Regions from separate parts of the Nocardioides sp. InS609-2 genome, predicted to be linked through region 2. Evidence: predicted binding sites of a transcription regulator. Region 2 holds the regulator's gene; each other region holds the start of a gene.
What was found. Region 2 encodes LexA, which represses DNA repair genes until DNA is damaged. Its sites were predicted from a motif close to TCGAACANNTGTTCGA; they were not measured.

Region 1 (4,171 bases), 980 kb from region 2:
AAGACGTTCGCCGCGCGCCTCGGGGCCGGCGCACGCGTGCTCGAGATCGGCAGTGGCGGCGGCCGCGACGCCCGCGCGCTCGAGGCGGCCGGGCTGCACGTCCGACGCACCGACATCACCCCCGGCTTCGTCAGGCTGTTGCGCGACGCCGGGCTGCAGGCCAGCGTCGTCGACCCGTTGCACGACGACCTCGGCACTCCCGCGTCGTACGACGGCGTCTGGGCGAGCGCCTGCCTCCTACATGTCGAGCGAGCCGACCTGCCCACCGTGCTGCAGCGGCTGGCCGTCGTCATCCGGGACGGTGGCCTGCTGCACGTCTCGCTCAAGGAGGGTGAGGGAGAGGCGTGGTCGAGGCACGGCAGCATCGACGCACCCCGCCGGTTCGTCTACTGGCGCGAGGAGCCCTTGCGCCAGGTGCTCGACGGCGCCGGCTGGCGCGTCGACACGCTCACCCGCAACATCGGCCGCACCGGTGAGCCCTGGCTCAGCGTCATCGCGAGCCGTTCATGAGACACACCGAGTTCTGGGCTCGGATGGAGACGGCGCTGGGTGCGTCGTACGCGCGTCCCTGGGCCAGCCTCACGGTGATCGGTGAGCTGGGCGGTCGCACCGCCGAGGAGGCGCTGGTGGCAGGCGAGGACCCCAAGGCCGTGTGGGCCGCCGTCTGGCGCAAGCTCGAGCTGCCCGAGAACCAGCAATGAGCACTCCCGATCTGGTCGCGATCCAGCGCCGCACGGTGCGGGTGCTGGTCGTCGGCCAGGCCATCGGCGCCGTCGGCATCACCATCGGTGTCGCCACCGCGTCCCTGCTGGCCCGCGACATCTCCGGCTCCGACACCCAGGCCGGCCTGGCGCAGACCACGCAGGTGCTTGGCGCCGCGGTCGCGTCGTACCTCCTCGCCCGGGCTATGTCTCACCGCGGCCGGCGTTTCGGGCAGGTCACCGGTCTGCTGGTCGGCGCGGCCGGTGCTCTGCTTGCCGTGGTGGCCGGGGTGGTCGACTCGATGGCACTGCTGCTGGTCGGCGCCGCACTGTTGGGCTCGACCACGGCTGCCAATGCCGGAGCCCGGTACGCCGCCACCGACCTGGCGCCGGAGGCCACCCGCGCTCGCTCGCTTGCGATCGTTGTCTGGGCGACCACGATCGGCGCCGTCCTCGGGCCCAACCTCACCGGTCCGGCCGGCGCGCTCGCCGATGCTCTGGGCATCCCTCCGCTCACCGGCCCGTTCCTGCTGGGCAGTGTCGCGATGGTCATCGCCGCGGTCGTGATCGGCACCTTCCTGCGCCCCGACCCGTTGCTGACGGCGCGGGCGGCGGCCGGGGCGGCCGAGCAGGACGTCACCGGCACCTCGTGGGGCCGTGCCGTCGACGCCGTACGCCGTCAGCCGGCGCTGGGTGCCGCCATCGGTGGCATCGCGTCGGCCCACGCCGTGATGATCGCGGTGATGATCATGACCCCGCTCCACATGGAGCACGGCGGCGCCGAGTTGCGCGTGATCGGGTTCGTCATCTCGGTGCACGTGCTGGGCATGTTCGCGTTCTCGCCGCTCGTCGGCCTCGCGACCGACCGCATCGGCCGGCCGGCGATGCTGCTCGTCGGTGCCGGGGTGCTGCTCGCCTCGCTCGTGCTGTGCGCGCGATCGCCCGAGGGCTCGTCCTGGCAGATCTTCGTAGGGCTGTTCCTGCTGGGCCTGGGCTGGTCGTGCGCGACGGTCGCGGGGTCGACGCTGGTCGCCGACCTGGCGCCGCTCGACGTACGCACCGACGTGCAGGGCGCCTCCGACATGACGATGGGTCTCACCGCTGCCGCGGCCGGTGCCGTGGCCGGCGTGATCGTGGGGCAGTGGGGCTATCCGGCGCTCACCGCCTTCGCCGCGGTGCTGGCCGGTGGGGTGCTCGCCGCGGGTGTCGTGAGTGGCCGGCCGGCGGCCCAGCGCGTCAGCGTCTGAACGGCGCGCGACACGCCGGCCGATCAGCGGTGGTCGAACACCTGTTCGGGCTATGTTTGGTCCACGGGTATGACGCTCGGCCGAGGTTGTCCACAGGCTTCGACGCTCCTGATCAGGGACTGTCGGTGGCTCGTTCTAGCGTCGTCGACGTACCCGATTCCGACACGACACTAAGGACACGCTCATGGCTGGTGGAGACCGCGACAAGGCCCTGGATGCCGCACTCGCAAACATCGAGAAGCAGTTCGGCAAGGGCTCGGTCATGCGACTGGGCGACGAGACGCGTGCCCCGCTCGAGGTGATCCCCACGGGGTCGATCGCCCTCGACGTCGCGCTCGGCCTGGGCGGCCTGCCGCGTGGCCGGGTCGTCGAGATCTACGGTCCGGAGTCCTCCGGCAAGACGACGGTCGCCCTGCACGCCGTGGCCAACGCCCAGGCGGCCGGCGGCATCGTGGCGTTCATCGACGCCGAGCACGCCCTCGACCCCGACTACGCCAAGGCGCTCGGTGTCGACACCGACGCACTGCTGGTCTCGCAGCCCGACTCCGGTGAGCAGGCGCTCGAGATCGCCGACATGCTGATCCGCTCCGGCGCGCTGTCGCTGATCGTGATCGACTCGGTGGCCGCGCTCGTGCCCCGTGCCGAGATCGAGGGCGAGATGGGCGACAGCCACGTCGGCCTCCAGGCCCGGCTGATGAGCCAGGCGCTGCGCAAGATGACCGGTGCGCTCAACAACTCCCGCACCACGATGATCTTCATCAATCAGCTGCGGGAAAAGATCGGCGTCATGTTCGGCTCGCCCGAGACCACCACCGGTGGCAAGGCGCTGAAGTTCTACTCATCGGTGCGTCTCGACGTGCGCCGCATCGAGACGCTCAAGGACGGCACCGACATGGTCGGCAACCGCACCCGCGTCAAGGTCGTCAAGAACAAGGTGGCCCCGCCGTTCAAGCAGGCGGAGTTCGACATCATGTACGGCAAGGGCATCTCCCGCGAGGGTGGCCTGATCGACGTGGGCGTCGAAGCAGGTCTCGTCCGCAAGGCCGGCGCCTGGTACACCTACGAAGGCGACCAGCTCGGCCAGGGCAAGGAGAACGCCCGCAGCTTCCTCAAGGACAACCCCGACCTCGCCAACGAGCTCGAGAAGAAGATCCTCGAGAAGCTCGGTGTCGGCCCGCAGGTCGACAAGCCGGAGGAGGCCCTCTCCGATGAGCCCATCGGCGTCGACAGCTTCTGAATCTCGACAGGCTCGATCACCGATGGGTGTGGTGTGCGGCGATGTGGCAGCTGGCGTCGCCGCGTGGACCCGCGAGGCCGGCGTGCCTCCCGACCCTGGGGCCGAAGGTCCGCCCGCCGACCAGGAGGCCGTCGCGCGCAAGATCCTGCTCGACCAGCTGACCGGCCGGGCGCGGACCCGGCACCAGCTGGCCGAGAAGCTGGCCCAGAAGAACGTGCCCGACGAGCTGGCCACGCGCCTGCTCGACCGGTTCGAGGAGGTCGGCCTCGTCGACGACGCGGCCTTCGCCCGCGAGTGGGTCCAGCAGCGCAGCTCCGGCCGTGGGCTGGCCCGACGAGCCCTGGCCCACGAGCTGCAGCGCTTGGGCATCGACGACGAGATCGCCCGCGAGGCGCTCGACCAGGTCGACGGCGACGACGAGCGCGAGCTCGCCCGCGAGCTGGTCCGGCGCAAGCTGAAGTCGGTGGCGGGCCTCGAAACCGACAAGGCCACCCGGAGGCTGGTCGGCATTCTGGCGCGCAAGGGTCACTCGCCCGGCGTCGCCTATGCGGTGGTCAAGGAGGAGCTGGCGGGCCTCGACGTTCGATAGGTTGCCGGGCATGCCAGATCTCCAACCCGTGTACGACGAGCTGCACCCGCGCCTGTCGGTCCATGAGGACGCCTTCGTCGCCTCGCACAACTTCAGCGGCGCCAACGCCGCCGGTGGCCGCACGTACGCCGAGCGCGGCCGGCTGGCCAGATGAGCTCCCGGCTGATCGTGGTCCACGGCGACCGTGAGCTCGACGGCACGATCCGCGAGGGGGAGTCGTGGGCGGCTGCCGCGCGTCGTACTGCCGCGACCCTCATCAGCGAGCCGGTGCCGATCGACCTCTCGGGTGAGGTGAAGCGGTTCGCGATCGACCACGACCTGGTGGTGTCGGTCCGGGCGATGTCGCGTGGCGACCTGCCGCTGGTGACGAAGTGGCGGCAGGCAGAGCACGTCCACA
Region 2 (4,171 bases):
GGCGTACGCTCGCGACATGACCTTTCTGATCATCCTGCTCGTTGTCGTGGTGGCCGCAGTGGCGTGGAAGATGCGGGTCCCGCTGCTGGCCAAGGTGCTCGGCCAGTCCGAGGGCCGCGTCAACCGGCAGATCAACCGCAAGCGCTGACCGACGGGTCAGTTGCCCGCCAGCCGTGACAGCGCCTTGCGCACGACGGCCGGGTCGGTCGTGGTCCACATCGGCGGCAGGCTCGCCTTGAGGAACCCGCCGTACCTCGCGGTCGACAGCCGAGGATCGAGTACGGCGACCACGCCACGGTCGGTGGTCGTGCGAATGAGCCGCCCGGACCCCTGCGCAAGCAGCAGCGCGGCATGGGTGGCCGCGACCTGCATGAAGCCGTTGCCGCCCGCCTTGTCGGCGGCCCGCTGACGCGCCGACATGAGCGGGTCGTCGGGCCGCGGGAACGGGATCCGGTCGATGATCACCAGCTGGCACGTCTCGCCGGGGACGTCGAGGCCCTGCCACAGCGAGAGCGTGCCGAACAAGCAGGTGTGCGGGTCGTCGACGAACTGCCTCGCCAGCTCAGGCAGCTGAGCGTCGCCCTGGGCAAGGATCGTGAGGTGGGGGAGCCGCAGGCGCATCGCCTCGGCGGCGGCCTCGGCGGCCCGTCGTGACGAGAACAAGCCCAGCGTGCGGCCCTCGGCCGCGTCGACCAGCTCGGCGATCTCGTCGAGCTGGGCAGTGCCGAGGCCGTCGCGGCCGGGCGGCGGCAGGTGGCGGGCGACGTACAGGATGGCCTGCTGGCCGTAGTTGAACGGCGACCCGACGTCGATGCCGCGCCAGGGCAGCACGCCGTCAGCACGCTTGATCGGCTCGTCGAGCACCCGCTCGGAAGGCTTGAGCCCGAGCGAAGTGGCGACCGCGTTGAAGTCGCCGCCGAGCATCAGGGTGGCCGAGGTGAACACGACGGTCGTGTCGGTCAGCAGCTTGTCGCGCATCGGCCCCCACACCTGGAGGGGAGCCACGTGGAGCCGGGCCGGGATGCGGTCGCGGGCCTCGTTGAGCCAGAGCACGTCGGCCTCGGCATGCTTGGCCATCCGCTCTGCGTTGACGAACACCTCCTGCACGAAGCCCTTTGCCTGGGTACGGCCGGCGTCGGAGTCACCGTCGCCCGCCGACTCCTTCGGGAAGGCCGAGACCAACGCGCGGGCGGCGTCGCGCACCAGCACCAGCGCGTCGGAGAGCTGCTCGCCCATCGTGTCGATGCGACCCGGCTCGGTGCGGGACAGTGCGTCGGCGAGCGCCTCGCCGGCGTCGGACAGGTCGTCGGCCTGCTCGCCGTCGATGTGCCGCTGGGCGCGACGCGCAGCTCGCTCGACGTCGTTGGCGGCAAGCTCGTCGGTCGCCGCCTGGGTGACCCGTCCGGTGAGCTCGTGGGCCTCGTCGATCACCACCGCGTCGTAGTCGGGGATCATCGGCACCCCCTCGATCGCGTCGATCGCGAGCAGCGAGTGGTTGGTGACGATCAGGTGCGAGCGCTGGGCCTTCTCCTTGGCGCGCTCGGCGAAGCACTCCTGGGCGAACGGGCACTTGGTGGCGCCGAGGCACTCGCGGTGGTTGACGCTGACCTGCCGCCAGACCCGGTCGGTGTGCCGGGGGGCGTTGTCGCGCTCGCCGCTACCGCCGTCCAAGCTCTGCTTCTCGGCCCACTCGCGCAGCTTGATGACCTCGCCGCCGAGCGACCCGGTGGGCAGGTCGACGAGCACGCCCTGGTCGTCGGGCACGCCTTCGCGGATGCGGTGGAGGCAGGCGTAGTTGGAGCGACCCTTCAACACGGCGTACGACGTGTCGATGGTGCCGCCGACCGCCTCGACCAGGCGGGGGAGGTCGCGCTCGACCAGCTGGTGCTGGAGGGCGAGCGTCGCGGTGGCGATCACGACCCGCTTGCCGTGCAGCAGGCTCGGCACGAGGTAGCCGAGCGACTTGCCGGTGCCGGTGCCGGCCTGGACGAGGAGGTGCTCGCCGCCCTCCATCGCGTCGGCGACGGCGTCGGCCATCTGCACCTGGCCGTCGCGCTGCTCGCCCCCGAGGGCAGTGACCGCTTCGGACAGCACCTCGTGCACCCGGCTGTGCGGGTTGCTGGGGATGTCGTCCTGATCGGTCACCCGGGCACCTTATGTGCAGGCGCCGACAGTGACCGACCCACCGCGGTCACATGCGGCGCAGGACCGCCGTGACGATGCCGAGGATGCTGGCGTTGGACCCGTCGATGGGGTCGTAGGCGTCGTTGTGGGGGAGCAGCCAGACGTGGCCGTCCTTGCGCTGGAACGTCTTGACGGTGGCTTCGCCCTCGATCAGCGCGGCCACGATGTCGCCGTTCTCGGCGGTCTGCTCCTGGCGGATGACGACGAAGTCGCCGTTGCAGATGGCCGCGTCGATCATCGAGTCACCGGCGACCTCGAGCATGAAGAGCGTGCCCTCGCCGACCAGCGAGCGAGGCAGCGGGAAGACCTCCTCGATGCGCTCGTCGGCGAGAATCGGACCACCGGCGGCGATGCGCCCGACCATCGGGACGTAGGTGGCCGGCGGCATCGCGTCGCCAATGTCGGACTCGTCGATCGAGCTCTCCTCGGCCGAGTTGCCGAGCGACCGACGCGCGGCCATCACCTCGGGCAGGAACACCTCTAGGGCCCTCGGCCGGTTGGGGTCGCGCTTGAGGAAGCCCTTCTCCTCGAGCGTCTTGAGCTGGTGGGCGACGCTGCTCGAACTGGTGAGCCCGACCGCCTCGCCGATCTCGCGCATGCTCGGCGGGTAGCCGCGCATCTCGATGGCGTCCTTGATCGTGGCCAGCACGCGCTGCTGGCGGGGGGTCAGACCGGTGGCGTCGGGGGGCCCGTCGGGCATCTCGAGCACCTTCTTGCCGGTGCCGCTTGTCTTGGCCATGGGTCCTCCTGGATGTCACGCTGTGGATCGTCTCGCCGGTTGCCTCACCGTAGACCGATCACGGCATGACTTCAAACAAGTGTTCGAACGGCGTGTCGTGCCACACTCCCGGCATGGAGACGAGCTGTGTGGTCACCGGAGCCGGTCGCGGGATCGGCCGGGCGATCGCCGAACAGATGGTTCGTCGCGGTCATCACGTGGTCGTGGCCGACCTCGACGGAGCGGCCGCGACGGCCACCGCGGCCGAGATCGGGGCCGCCGAGGGCATCGCGCAGGACGTCCGCGATCCCGAGTCGCACCGGGTCGTCGCCGCGGCAGCCTCGCGCCACGGCGTACTCACCGCGTGGTTCAACAACGCCGGCGTCGGCGACGACGGCCGGCTCTCCGAGCTGATCGAGGAGCAGGTACGCCGCCTCGTCGAGGTCAACGTCCTCGGCTGCATGTGGGGCACTCGCACCGCCCTCGAGGCGTTCGGACCGGGTGGAGGCGACATCGTCAACACCGCCTCGATCGCCGGCCTCGGACCCGTCCCCGGCTACAGCGTGTACGCCGCCACGAAGGCCGCTGTCGTCTCACTGACCATGTCGTGCGACGCCGAGACCCCACGCGGCGTGCGCGTGCACGCGCTCTGCCCCGACGGGGTGCAGACGGCGATGCTCAACGCTCAGAACCCGGACGGCATCGGCTCCCAGCTCGTGCACTCCAGCACGATCCTCACCGTCGACGACGTGGCGCGTGCCGCCGTCGGGCTGGTCGGCTCGCGCCGCGTCGTACTCGCGGTGCCTGCCTGGCGCGGCGGTCTCGTCCGTGCCAGCACCCTTGCGCCCGGCGTGGCGGCCCACGGTCTCGGACTGTTCGCCGCGCTCGGTCGCCGGGCGATCGCCAAGCGCCGCTGAGCGTTCAGTTCACCAGGGTTGGCCGGGACTCGAGCACGTCGAGCTCCTGGGCCTCGTCGACCTTGGTGACAGTGCCGTCGACCCGGCCCTGGGGCTCGCTTGACGCGCATTTGGCAGGGCATCGACCTGTGGTACATTATTTGCATGCACATGCAGGCAGATCGATTCAAGAACTTCTTGTGGGCGTGACGTGAGCGTCGCGTGGTCCAAGGTGGCCGCATTCGCGTCTGCGGTCGACGCCAGCCTGGACAAGTGGCTTGCGGACACCCATCGGATCGGGCTGACGGAGTTCCGCGCCCTGACCTTTCTGAGTCAAGCCCGAGATAGGGAGCTCCGGGTCAACGACCTCGCG
Region 3 (4,171 bases), 1.0 Mb from region 2:
CGAGCAGACCACCCAGGTCTGGATCCTGTACAAAGTGGTCAACGGCACCTGGACCTGGTTGGGCCAGTCCGCGACCCAGGCGCTGACAGTCGGCTCGACGTACCGACTCGCCCTGGACATGACCGGCGCCTCCATCCGGGTGCTCGTCGACGGGGTGCAGGTTGTCGCGGTCACCGACGCCGGCATCGGCGCCGCCGGCAGGGGCGGCCTCGCCCTCGGCTTCCACGGCTCCTCGGCGACTACGGTGACCGACACCACGGGCATGCACCTCGACAACTTCCGAACCACTCCGGCGATGGTCGACGCCAAGGGCACCAACAGCGGTGACTACCTCAGCGGTCCTGTGCTGGGCGTTTCGGGTGCAATCGCCGGTGACGCGAGCACCGCCGCCCAGTTCGACGGGGTCAACGACTTCGCCAGCGTCAACCGTCAGGTCGCCGACGACTTCTCGATCGAGTTCTGGTTCAAGTCGACCCAGGGCATCGGCACAGGCACGCAGTGGTGGCAGGGCGCCGGTCTCGTCGATGCCCAGATCACCGGCTCGGCCAACGACTTCGGTGTCTCGCTCCGCGCCGACGGTCGGGTCGTGGCCGGAGTGGGCACGCCGGACGTGTCCATCGTCTCGACCACGGGTGGCTACAACAACGGCGCGTGGCACCACGTGGTGTTCACCCGCACGAGGGCCTCCGGCGCCCTGGCGCTCTATGTGGACGGTGCCGCGGCCGGAAGCGCCACCGGGAGCACGCTCTCGCTCACCAGCGCGTCCGCCATCAACTTCGGCCGGCTGCTGACCGGCACGAACTACTACGCGGGCGTCCTCGACGAGGTCGCCGTGTACAACACCGCCCTCACGCCGGGTGCGATCACCGCCCACTACGGCTCCGCCCAGTAGCCGGCGGGCCGGCCGGGCTGTCTACTCTGGCGCCGTGCCCCTCCCGACCATCGGCGTCTTCGCCCTTCAGGGCGACGTCCGCGAGCACCTCGCGGCACTGAGCTCCCTGGGTGCCGAGACTCTCGCCGTACGACGTCCTGAGGAGCTCGCGCGCTGCGACGGCCTCGTCCTGCCCGGCGGCGAGTCGACCACGATGTACAAGCTGGCCCGGATCTTCGACCTGCTGGAGCCGCTGCGGCAACGGGTGCGCGACGGCATGCCCGCCTTCGGGACATGCGCCGGGATGATCATGCTGGCCGACAAGGTGCTCGACGGCACCGCCGATCAGGAGACCATCGGCGGCCTCGACATCACGGTGCGGCGCAACGCCTTCGGGCGGCAGGTCGACTCGTTCGAGGGTGACCTCGACTTCGACGGGCTCGACGCACCCGTGCACGCTGTCTTCATCCGCGCACCCTGGGTGGAGAGAGCCGGTGCGGACGTAGAGGTGTTGGGCCGAGTCGAGGGCGGTCCGGCCGCGGGTACCATCGTCGCGGTCCGCCAGGGCCCGCTGATGGCGACGTCGTTCCACCCCGAAGTCGGGAACGACGCCCGGATCCACCGGCTCTTCGTGTCCCTGGTAACCGACCAGATGTCCCAGAAGTCGTAGGAAGAGAGCTCATGTCCGGCCACTCCAAATGGGCGACCACGAAGCACAAGAAGGCCGTTGTCGATGCCCGTCGCGGCAAGATGTTCGCCAAGCTGATCAAGAACATCGAGGTCGCCGCGCGGATGGGCGGTGGTGACATCACCGGCAACCCCACGCTCTACGACGCCATCCAGAAGGCCAAGAAGTCGTCGGTGCCCAACGACAACATCGACCGAGCGGTCAAGCGCGGGTCCGGTGCCGAAACGGGCGGCGCCGACTACCAGACGATCATGTACGAGGGCTACGGCCCGTCCGGAGTCGCGATGCTCATCGAGTGCCTCACCGACAACCGCAACCGCGCCGCGATGGAGGTGCGCACCGCCATGACCCGCAACGGCGGTTCGCTGGCCGACCCGGGCTCGGTGTCGTTCCTCTTCCATCGCAAGGGTGTCGTGATCGTGCCGGTCGACCAGGACGGCAAGCAAGTCTCCGAGGACGACGTGCTCGAGGCCACGCTCGAAGCCGGCGCCGACGCGGTCAACGACCTCGGCGAGGCGTTCGAGGTCGTGTCCGAGCCCACCGACCTGGTGGCCGTGCGCACTGCGCTCCAGGCCGGCGGCATCGACTACGACTCCGCCGAGGCGTCGTTCGTGCCCGACATGCAGGTCGAGCTCGACGCCGACGGCGCGGCCAAGGTGTTCCGCCTGATCGACGCACTCGAGGACCTCGACGACGTACAGAACGTCTTCGCCAACTCCGACGTCTCCGACGACGTGATGGCGCAGCTCTCCGACGACGACGACTAGCACTGCCGAACTCGCGAGGCAGAGCTGATGGTGGTCGAGTGATCCGCACGACGGAGCCTGCGAGGTCCTGACCGGCGTGTCGAGACCCGGTGAGTATGGAGCAAGCCTAACGTGGGACCGAACACACGTTCGGACGAGAGGCGGCCACATGCGGGTGCTCGGGATCGACCCCGGCCTGACCAGGTGCGGCATCGGCGTCGTCGACGGTGAGGTCGGCCGACCGCTCACGCTCATCGACGTCAACGTGCTCCGCACCTCGGCCGACCAGCCGGTCGCCCAGCGACTCGTGACGATCGAGAAGGGCATCGACGCCTGGCTCGATGAGTACTCACCCGACGCCGTCGCCGTCGAGCGGGTCTTCGCGCGCTCCGACTCCAGCACGATCATCGGCACCGCCCAGGCCAGCGGCATCGCCCTGGTCGCTGCCGCTCGTCGCGGGCTGCCGATCGCGCTGCACACGCCGTCCGAGGTCAAGGCCGCCGTCTCCGGCAGCGGCCGCGCCGACAAGGCGCAGGTCGGCGCGATGGTGACCCGCATCCTGCGCCTGGACGCCCCGCCGAAGCCGGCCGACGCCGCCGACGCGCTCGCCCTGGCCATCACCCACATCTGGCGCGGTGGCGCCCAGGCCCGCATCGACGCGGCCCTGGCTCGCCAGCAGCGCAGCGTCGCCGCCTACTCGAGGAGCAGCATCCGATGATCGCGTTCGTCCGTGGAGAGGTCGCCGCCGTCACGTTGAACTCGGCGGTGGTCGAGGTCGGGGGAGTCGGCCTCGAGCTGATGTGCACCCCCGGCACCCTGGCCACGCTTCGCACGGGCCAGCGCGCCGCCCTGCCCACCAGCATGGTGGTGCGCGAGGACTCGCTGACCCTGTTCGGTTTCCTCGACGACGACGAGAAGGCGACGTTCGAGCTCGTGCAGACGGCGTCCGGTGTCGGGCCCAAGCTCGCCCAGGCGATGCTCGCCGTACTGCCTCCTGACGACCTCCGCCGAGCGGTCGCATCCGAGGACGTCCCGACCCTCACCAAGGTGCCGGGCATCGGGCAGAAGGGCGCGCAACGGATCATCCTCGAGCTGCGCGACCGTCTCGGTGCGCCGGCCGACGTCATCCGCCGCGGCGGCCCGGTCGTCGCAGCGACGTGGCGCGATCAGGTGCAGCAGGGCCTGGTCGGCCTGGGCTGGTCGGCCAAGGAAGCCGACAAGGCCGTCGACGCCGTCGCCGACGACGCGGGTGACCAGCCTGATGTCAGTGCGCTGCTGCGTGCCGCCCTCCGCACGCTGAGCAAGGCCTAGACCCGTGTACGACGACCACCTGGACGCCGCCGAGGACGAGCACTTCCGTTCGCTCACTGTCGCGGATGCCGACGGCGACGAGCGAGCCGTCGAGGCGGCCCTGCGCCCGCGCAGCCTGGACGAGGTCGTGGGTCAGACGCGGGTACGCGACCAGCTCGGCCTGGTGCTCGAAGCAGCCCGTCAGCGCGGCCGCGCACCCGATCACGTGCTGCTGTCCGGGCCGCCCGGTCTCGGCAAGACGACGCTGGCGATGATTATCGCGCACGAGATGTCGACGCCGTTGCGACTGACGAGCGGTCCAGCCATCACGCATGCGGGCGACCTGGCCGCGATCCTCTCCGGGCTCAACGACGGCGACGTGCTCTTCGTCGACGAGATCCACCGGATGTCGCGGCCCGCCGAAGAGATGCTCTACATGGCGATGGAGGACTTCCGGGTCGACGTGATCATCGGCAAGGGCCCCGGTGCCACCGCGATCCCGCTCGAGATCCCACCGTTCACGCTCGTGGGTGCCACCACCCGCGCTGGTCTGCTGCCCGGTCCGCTGCGCGACCG
Region 4 (4,171 bases), 760 kb from region 2:
GTCGACCGGCATCTCCGTGCCGAGGCGGTCAAGCCTCTCGCGCTGGCCCCCGACGCTGAGGGAGTCGTCCTGGACGCGGCCCGGCGGGACGCCGTACTCGATGGGATGCGGTCGCTGCCCCAACGCCAGCGCGAGGTGCTCGCGCTGCGCTACTTCGTCGACCTGTCCGAGGGCGAGATCGCCACGACGCTCGGCATCTCCCGCGGCGCGGTGAAGAGCCATGCCTCCCGCGGCGCCGCCTCGTTGCGTGCCCTGCTCGGTCCCCTGCTGGAGGAAATGTCATGACCCCCGACGAGCCAGACGACAAGCTCGCCCGCGCGCTCCACGACGCGGTGTCCCGCATCGAGCCGCGCGACGCGCTGGCCGAGATCCGATCCCGTACCCGACCCCGCTCCGATGCGAAGGTGGAAACCATGAGCAACCGCACCTGGCCCCTCGTCCTCCTCGGCGCTGCCGCTACCGCCGCGGTGATCGGCGTCGTTGCCTTCGTCGGGGGCTTCGGCGGGGACGACGACCCGGATCCCGACCCTGCCGCTTCGTCGTCGCAGGCCGCCGAGCCGACGCCCTCGGAGCCGGCGTCGCCCAGCGAGCCGGAGTCGTCATCAGCGACTGTCGGCCCCGAGCCGGGAGGCGCAGTGCCTCTCTACTTCATCGGCGACACCGAGCGCGGCGGGCCGCGGCTCTACCGCGAGTTCCAGGCGGGAGACCTTTCGCTCGAGACCGCGCTCGACCTGCTCTCGGACGGACCGACCGACCCCGACTACCGCACGGCCTGGCAGAAGGGCTCGTTCGACGGCGTCGAGGACGACGGCGACGTCATCTCCGTGCGCTTCGCCGACGACTCCCTCAACACTCCCCTGCCGGGGATGTCCGAGGCGGAGGCGCAGGCGGCCGTCCAGCAGGTCGTCTACACCGTGCAGGCCGTGGCTCAGCGCCGCGCGCCGGTGCAGTTCATGATCAATGACGGACCTGCCCAGACCGTGTACGGCGTCAACACGGCCGAGCCGATCACCAACGCGCCGATCCTCGAAGCCCTCAGCCACATGAGCATCACCGACCCCGAGCAGGGCACGACCGTCAGCGGCACCCTCGAGCTCTCCGGCGTGGCCAACAGCTTCGAGGCCAGCAGCGGCTGGGAGCTGCGCCAGGGCGACAAGGTCGTCAAGAAGGGCGTCTGGATGGCCGAGGGCTGGATGGAGGACAAGCTCTTCCCGTTCGCCGAGTCGATCAAGCTCGACGGCGTTGCGCCCGGCGACTACACGATCTGGGCGACCACGGATGACCCCACCGGCGGCACCGAGGGTGTCGGCGCGATGACGGACTCGAAGGACATCACGATCCAGTAGAGTGCCTCTTCCCCCGCCTCTCGAACAGGTGTACGATAAGACAACGCACTGGCGACAGCTCTCTGGTCGCCACCTGATGCAGAAGTCCTCCGGGTTCGTGCCCCGGGTGTCGCCACCTGATGGCGCGTTGCATCGACAGTCCCACGACCCCACGGGTCGTCGTTGTCGATGGAAGGCGGTGCCCCACATGACCCATCCGGTGCTGGAGTGCGCCGACGTCATCGACTCAGCGCTCAAGGACGTGGCCGGGGTCTCGGTGCCGTTCATGGACACGCCGACCAAACGCGAGGCGCTGCTCCGCCTGACCGCGCTGACCGGGCAGCTCGAAGCGCTCCGGTTGCGGGTCATCGCCGCCGCGGACGACGTGGCCGACCACGACGGCGCCCGCGACGTCGCGTCCTGGTTGGCCAAGCATGCGCGTGTCGACCGGCCCGCCGCCGCCCGATCGGCCCGGCTGGCCGACGCCCTCGACCAACGCTGGCCGGTGCTGGCCCAGGGGTTGGCCGAGGGCGACGTGAACGTCGAGCAGGCCGCGGTGATTGCCCGCGCCCTGGACCATCTCCCGGCCGACATCCCCGCGGAGACCCGGGCTGCGGCCGAGGCCCGGCTGGTCGCCGACGCCGGCACCTTCGCACCCCACCAGCTCCGGGTCCTGGGTCGACGGATCCTCGACATCGTCGCCCCCGAGCTCGGCGAGGCCCACGAACGCCGTGCCCTCGAAGCCGAAGAACACGCCGCGCACCGCCAGACATCGCTGACCACGCATCGCCGCGGAGACGGGTCCACCGACATCCGAATCCGGGTCCCCGACGCCACCGCCGACCGACTGCTGACCTACCTGCACGCCTTCACCACACCCCGACGCCACCACCACGAGTCCACCGGCCAGCGACTGCCCCACGACCAAGCCCTCGGCCACGCCTTCCGTGCCCTGCTCGAGACCCTCGACCCACACCGGCTCCCCCTGCACGGCGGCGACGCCACCACCGTCATCGTCACCATCGACATCGACACCCTGCGCGACGGCCTCGGGATCGCCACCACCGACACCGGCACCCCCATCACCGCCGCCGAAGCCCGGCGGCTCGCCTGCACCGCACACCTCATCCCCGCCGTCCTCGGCGGCACCTCCGAGCCCCTCGACCTCGGCCGCGGCACCCGGCTCTTCAGCCGCCACCAACGCAAAGCCTTCGCCCTGCGCGACCACACCTGCCGCGCCGACGGCTGCGACATCCCCGCCGCCTGGACCGAAGCCCACCACCAACACCCCTGGTCCCACGGCGGACCCACCAACCTCGACAACGGCCTGCTGCTCTGTTCGTGGCACCACCACCGAGCCCACGACGACCGCTACCTCCACGACCGACTACCCAACGGCGACCTCAGATTCCACCGACGCAGATAGGAGTGGCAGGTGTCCGGCTAGTCGAATGTCAGCACTTCAACGGCAGGGCTTCTCGAAGGTTGTCGCACTTCCGATAGACCCATGTGCCGCTGCCGAAGCCGTCTTCGGTGCCGTCGACGAACACCTCGACCTGACCGGCCGACAAGATCCGCACGTAGGTCCGGACAGGGTCACCCTCGACCGTGTTGTAGGTCAGCATCGCCTCGGCACCTCGGCCGGCCCGCTCCGCCGCTCGCAGGCACGCCTTCGAGCGTGGGGCATACCGCGCATCGGACGGGACGAGGCGCTCGGCAGCACCACAGGATCCCACGCCGAGACGGTCGAGCCAGCGCTGGTAGACGGGGTCGTCCTGCACTTCTCGCGGGGTGGGAGCGGGCTCGCTCGGACGTGCGACGCCGGGTGTGTTCGCAGGCACAGCGGCCGACGTTTCCGCCGGCTCGCTGTGGGTGCATCCCGTCGCGAACACCATTAGGGCGAGGGCTGACAGCCAGTCCGCACGCATGACTCTCCTCCACACTTCACGGGAGTCGACGTGCTCGTCGGTGATTTGGTTCCGGTCCGGGAGCGGTTGTCCGCACCCTCACCCCCAGCGCGGGGTGCCGGCCAGCAGGGCGGCCACGGCGGCGACGCCGGCGGTCGACGTACGCAGGACTTCGCTGCCGAGCCGCACCGGCACGGCGCCGGCGGCCACGAAGGCGGCGACTTCCTCGTCGGTGAGTCCGCCTTCGGGTCCGACCACGACCACGACGTGGGCGGCGTCACCGACGGCGGGGAGCGGCTGCGCCGCCTCCTCATGGAGTACGACGACCAGGTCGGCCGCCCGGACCAGCGCTGTGGCGTCGGCTGTGTTGGCCAGGTCGGCCACCTCGGGGAACCAGGTGCGACGGGCCTGCTTGGCGGCCTCACGGGAGGTGGCACGCCACTTGGCCAGTGACTTCGTGGCCCGCTCGCCACGCCAGACGGCGACGCTGCGGGCGGCTGCCCACGGGACGATGCGGGTCACGCCGATCTCGGTCAGCATCTCGACGGCGAGCTCGCCCCGGTCGCCCTTCGGCAACGCCTGCACGACGGTGATAGCGGGTGTTGGCGCCGGCAGGACATCGATCGAGTGGACCGTCACCGAGAAGACGCGTTTGCCCGTCGAGGTCACCTCTCCGGTGGCCGACGTACCCGCGCCGTCGGTGAGCACGACCGACTCCCCCACCCGCAGCCGACGAACGGCCACGGCGTGGTGCGCCTCGTCCCCCGTCACCTCGACCGTCGCGCCCGGCCGGACGTCTGCCATCGTCGGCACCAGGTGGACGGGAAGTGACATCAGACGTTGAACGCGTCGCGCAGCCGCCCGAAGACCGACTTGTGGGATGCGCGCACGGTGCCCTGGGGCGACTCCTCGCCACGGATGGCCGCGAGCTCGCGCAGC

Region 1: a site for LexA is predicted at 1,982-1,997, ahead of recA (recombinase RecA). Genes of this name have one in related genera too.
Region 3: a site for LexA is predicted at 2,444-2,459, ahead of ruvC (crossover junction endodeoxyribonuclease RuvC). Genes of this name have one in related genera too.
Region 4: a site for LexA is predicted at 1,367-1,382, ahead of H4Q84_RS21625 (HNH endonuclease signature motif containing protein). Genes of this name have one in related genera too.

What each region holds. Positions count from the first base shown of each region.
Region 1 covers NZ_CP060034.1:4,436,450-4,440,620, forward strand. Annotated here, with positions in the region: gene H4Q84_RS22655 (methyltransferase) at 1-510, shown strand, start outside; gene H4Q84_RS22660 (DUF3046 domain-containing protein) at 507-701, shown strand; gene H4Q84_RS22665 (MFS transporter) at 698-1,948, shown strand; gene recA (recombinase RecA) at 2,133-3,185, shown strand; gene H4Q84_RS22675 (regulatory protein RecX) at 3,208-3,774, shown strand; gene H4Q84_RS22680 (hypothetical protein) at 3,785-3,928, shown strand; gene H4Q84_RS22685 (GNAT family N-acetyltransferase) at 3,925-4,171, shown strand, end outside.
Region 2 covers NZ_CP060034.1:3,456,929-3,461,099, forward strand. Annotated here, with positions in the region: gene H4Q84_RS23225 (hypothetical protein) at 17-148, shown strand; gene H4Q84_RS17920 (ATP-dependent DNA helicase) at 157-2,145, opposite strand; gene lexA (transcriptional repressor LexA) at 2,192-2,923, opposite strand; gene H4Q84_RS17930 (SDR family oxidoreductase) at 3,037-3,819, shown strand; gene H4Q84_RS17935 (MarR family transcriptional regulator) at 4,010-4,171, shown strand, end outside.
Region 3 covers NZ_CP060034.1:4,493,132-4,497,302, forward strand. Annotated here, with positions in the region: gene H4Q84_RS22970 (LamG domain-containing protein) at 1-892, shown strand, start outside; gene pdxT (pyridoxal 5'-phosphate synthase glutaminase subunit PdxT) at 927-1,541, shown strand; gene H4Q84_RS22980 (YebC/PmpR family DNA-binding transcriptional regulator) at 1,553-2,326, shown strand; gene ruvC (crossover junction endodeoxyribonuclease RuvC) at 2,475-3,023, shown strand; gene ruvA (Holliday junction branch migration protein RuvA) at 3,020-3,616, shown strand; gene ruvB (Holliday junction branch migration DNA helicase RuvB) at 3,636-4,171, shown strand, end outside.
Region 4 covers NZ_CP060034.1:4,217,586-4,221,756, reverse strand. Annotated here, with positions in the region: gene H4Q84_RS21635 (SigE family RNA polymerase sigma factor) at 1-285, shown strand, start outside; gene H4Q84_RS21630 (Gmad2 immunoglobulin-like domain-containing protein) at 282-1,346, shown strand; gene H4Q84_RS21625 (HNH endonuclease signature motif containing protein) at 1,534-2,751, shown strand; gene H4Q84_RS21620 (hypothetical protein) at 2,780-3,106, opposite strand; gene H4Q84_RS21615 (16S rRNA (uracil(1498)-N(3))-methyltransferase) at 3,332-4,066, opposite strand; gene dnaJ (molecular chaperone DnaJ) at 4,066-4,171, opposite strand, start outside.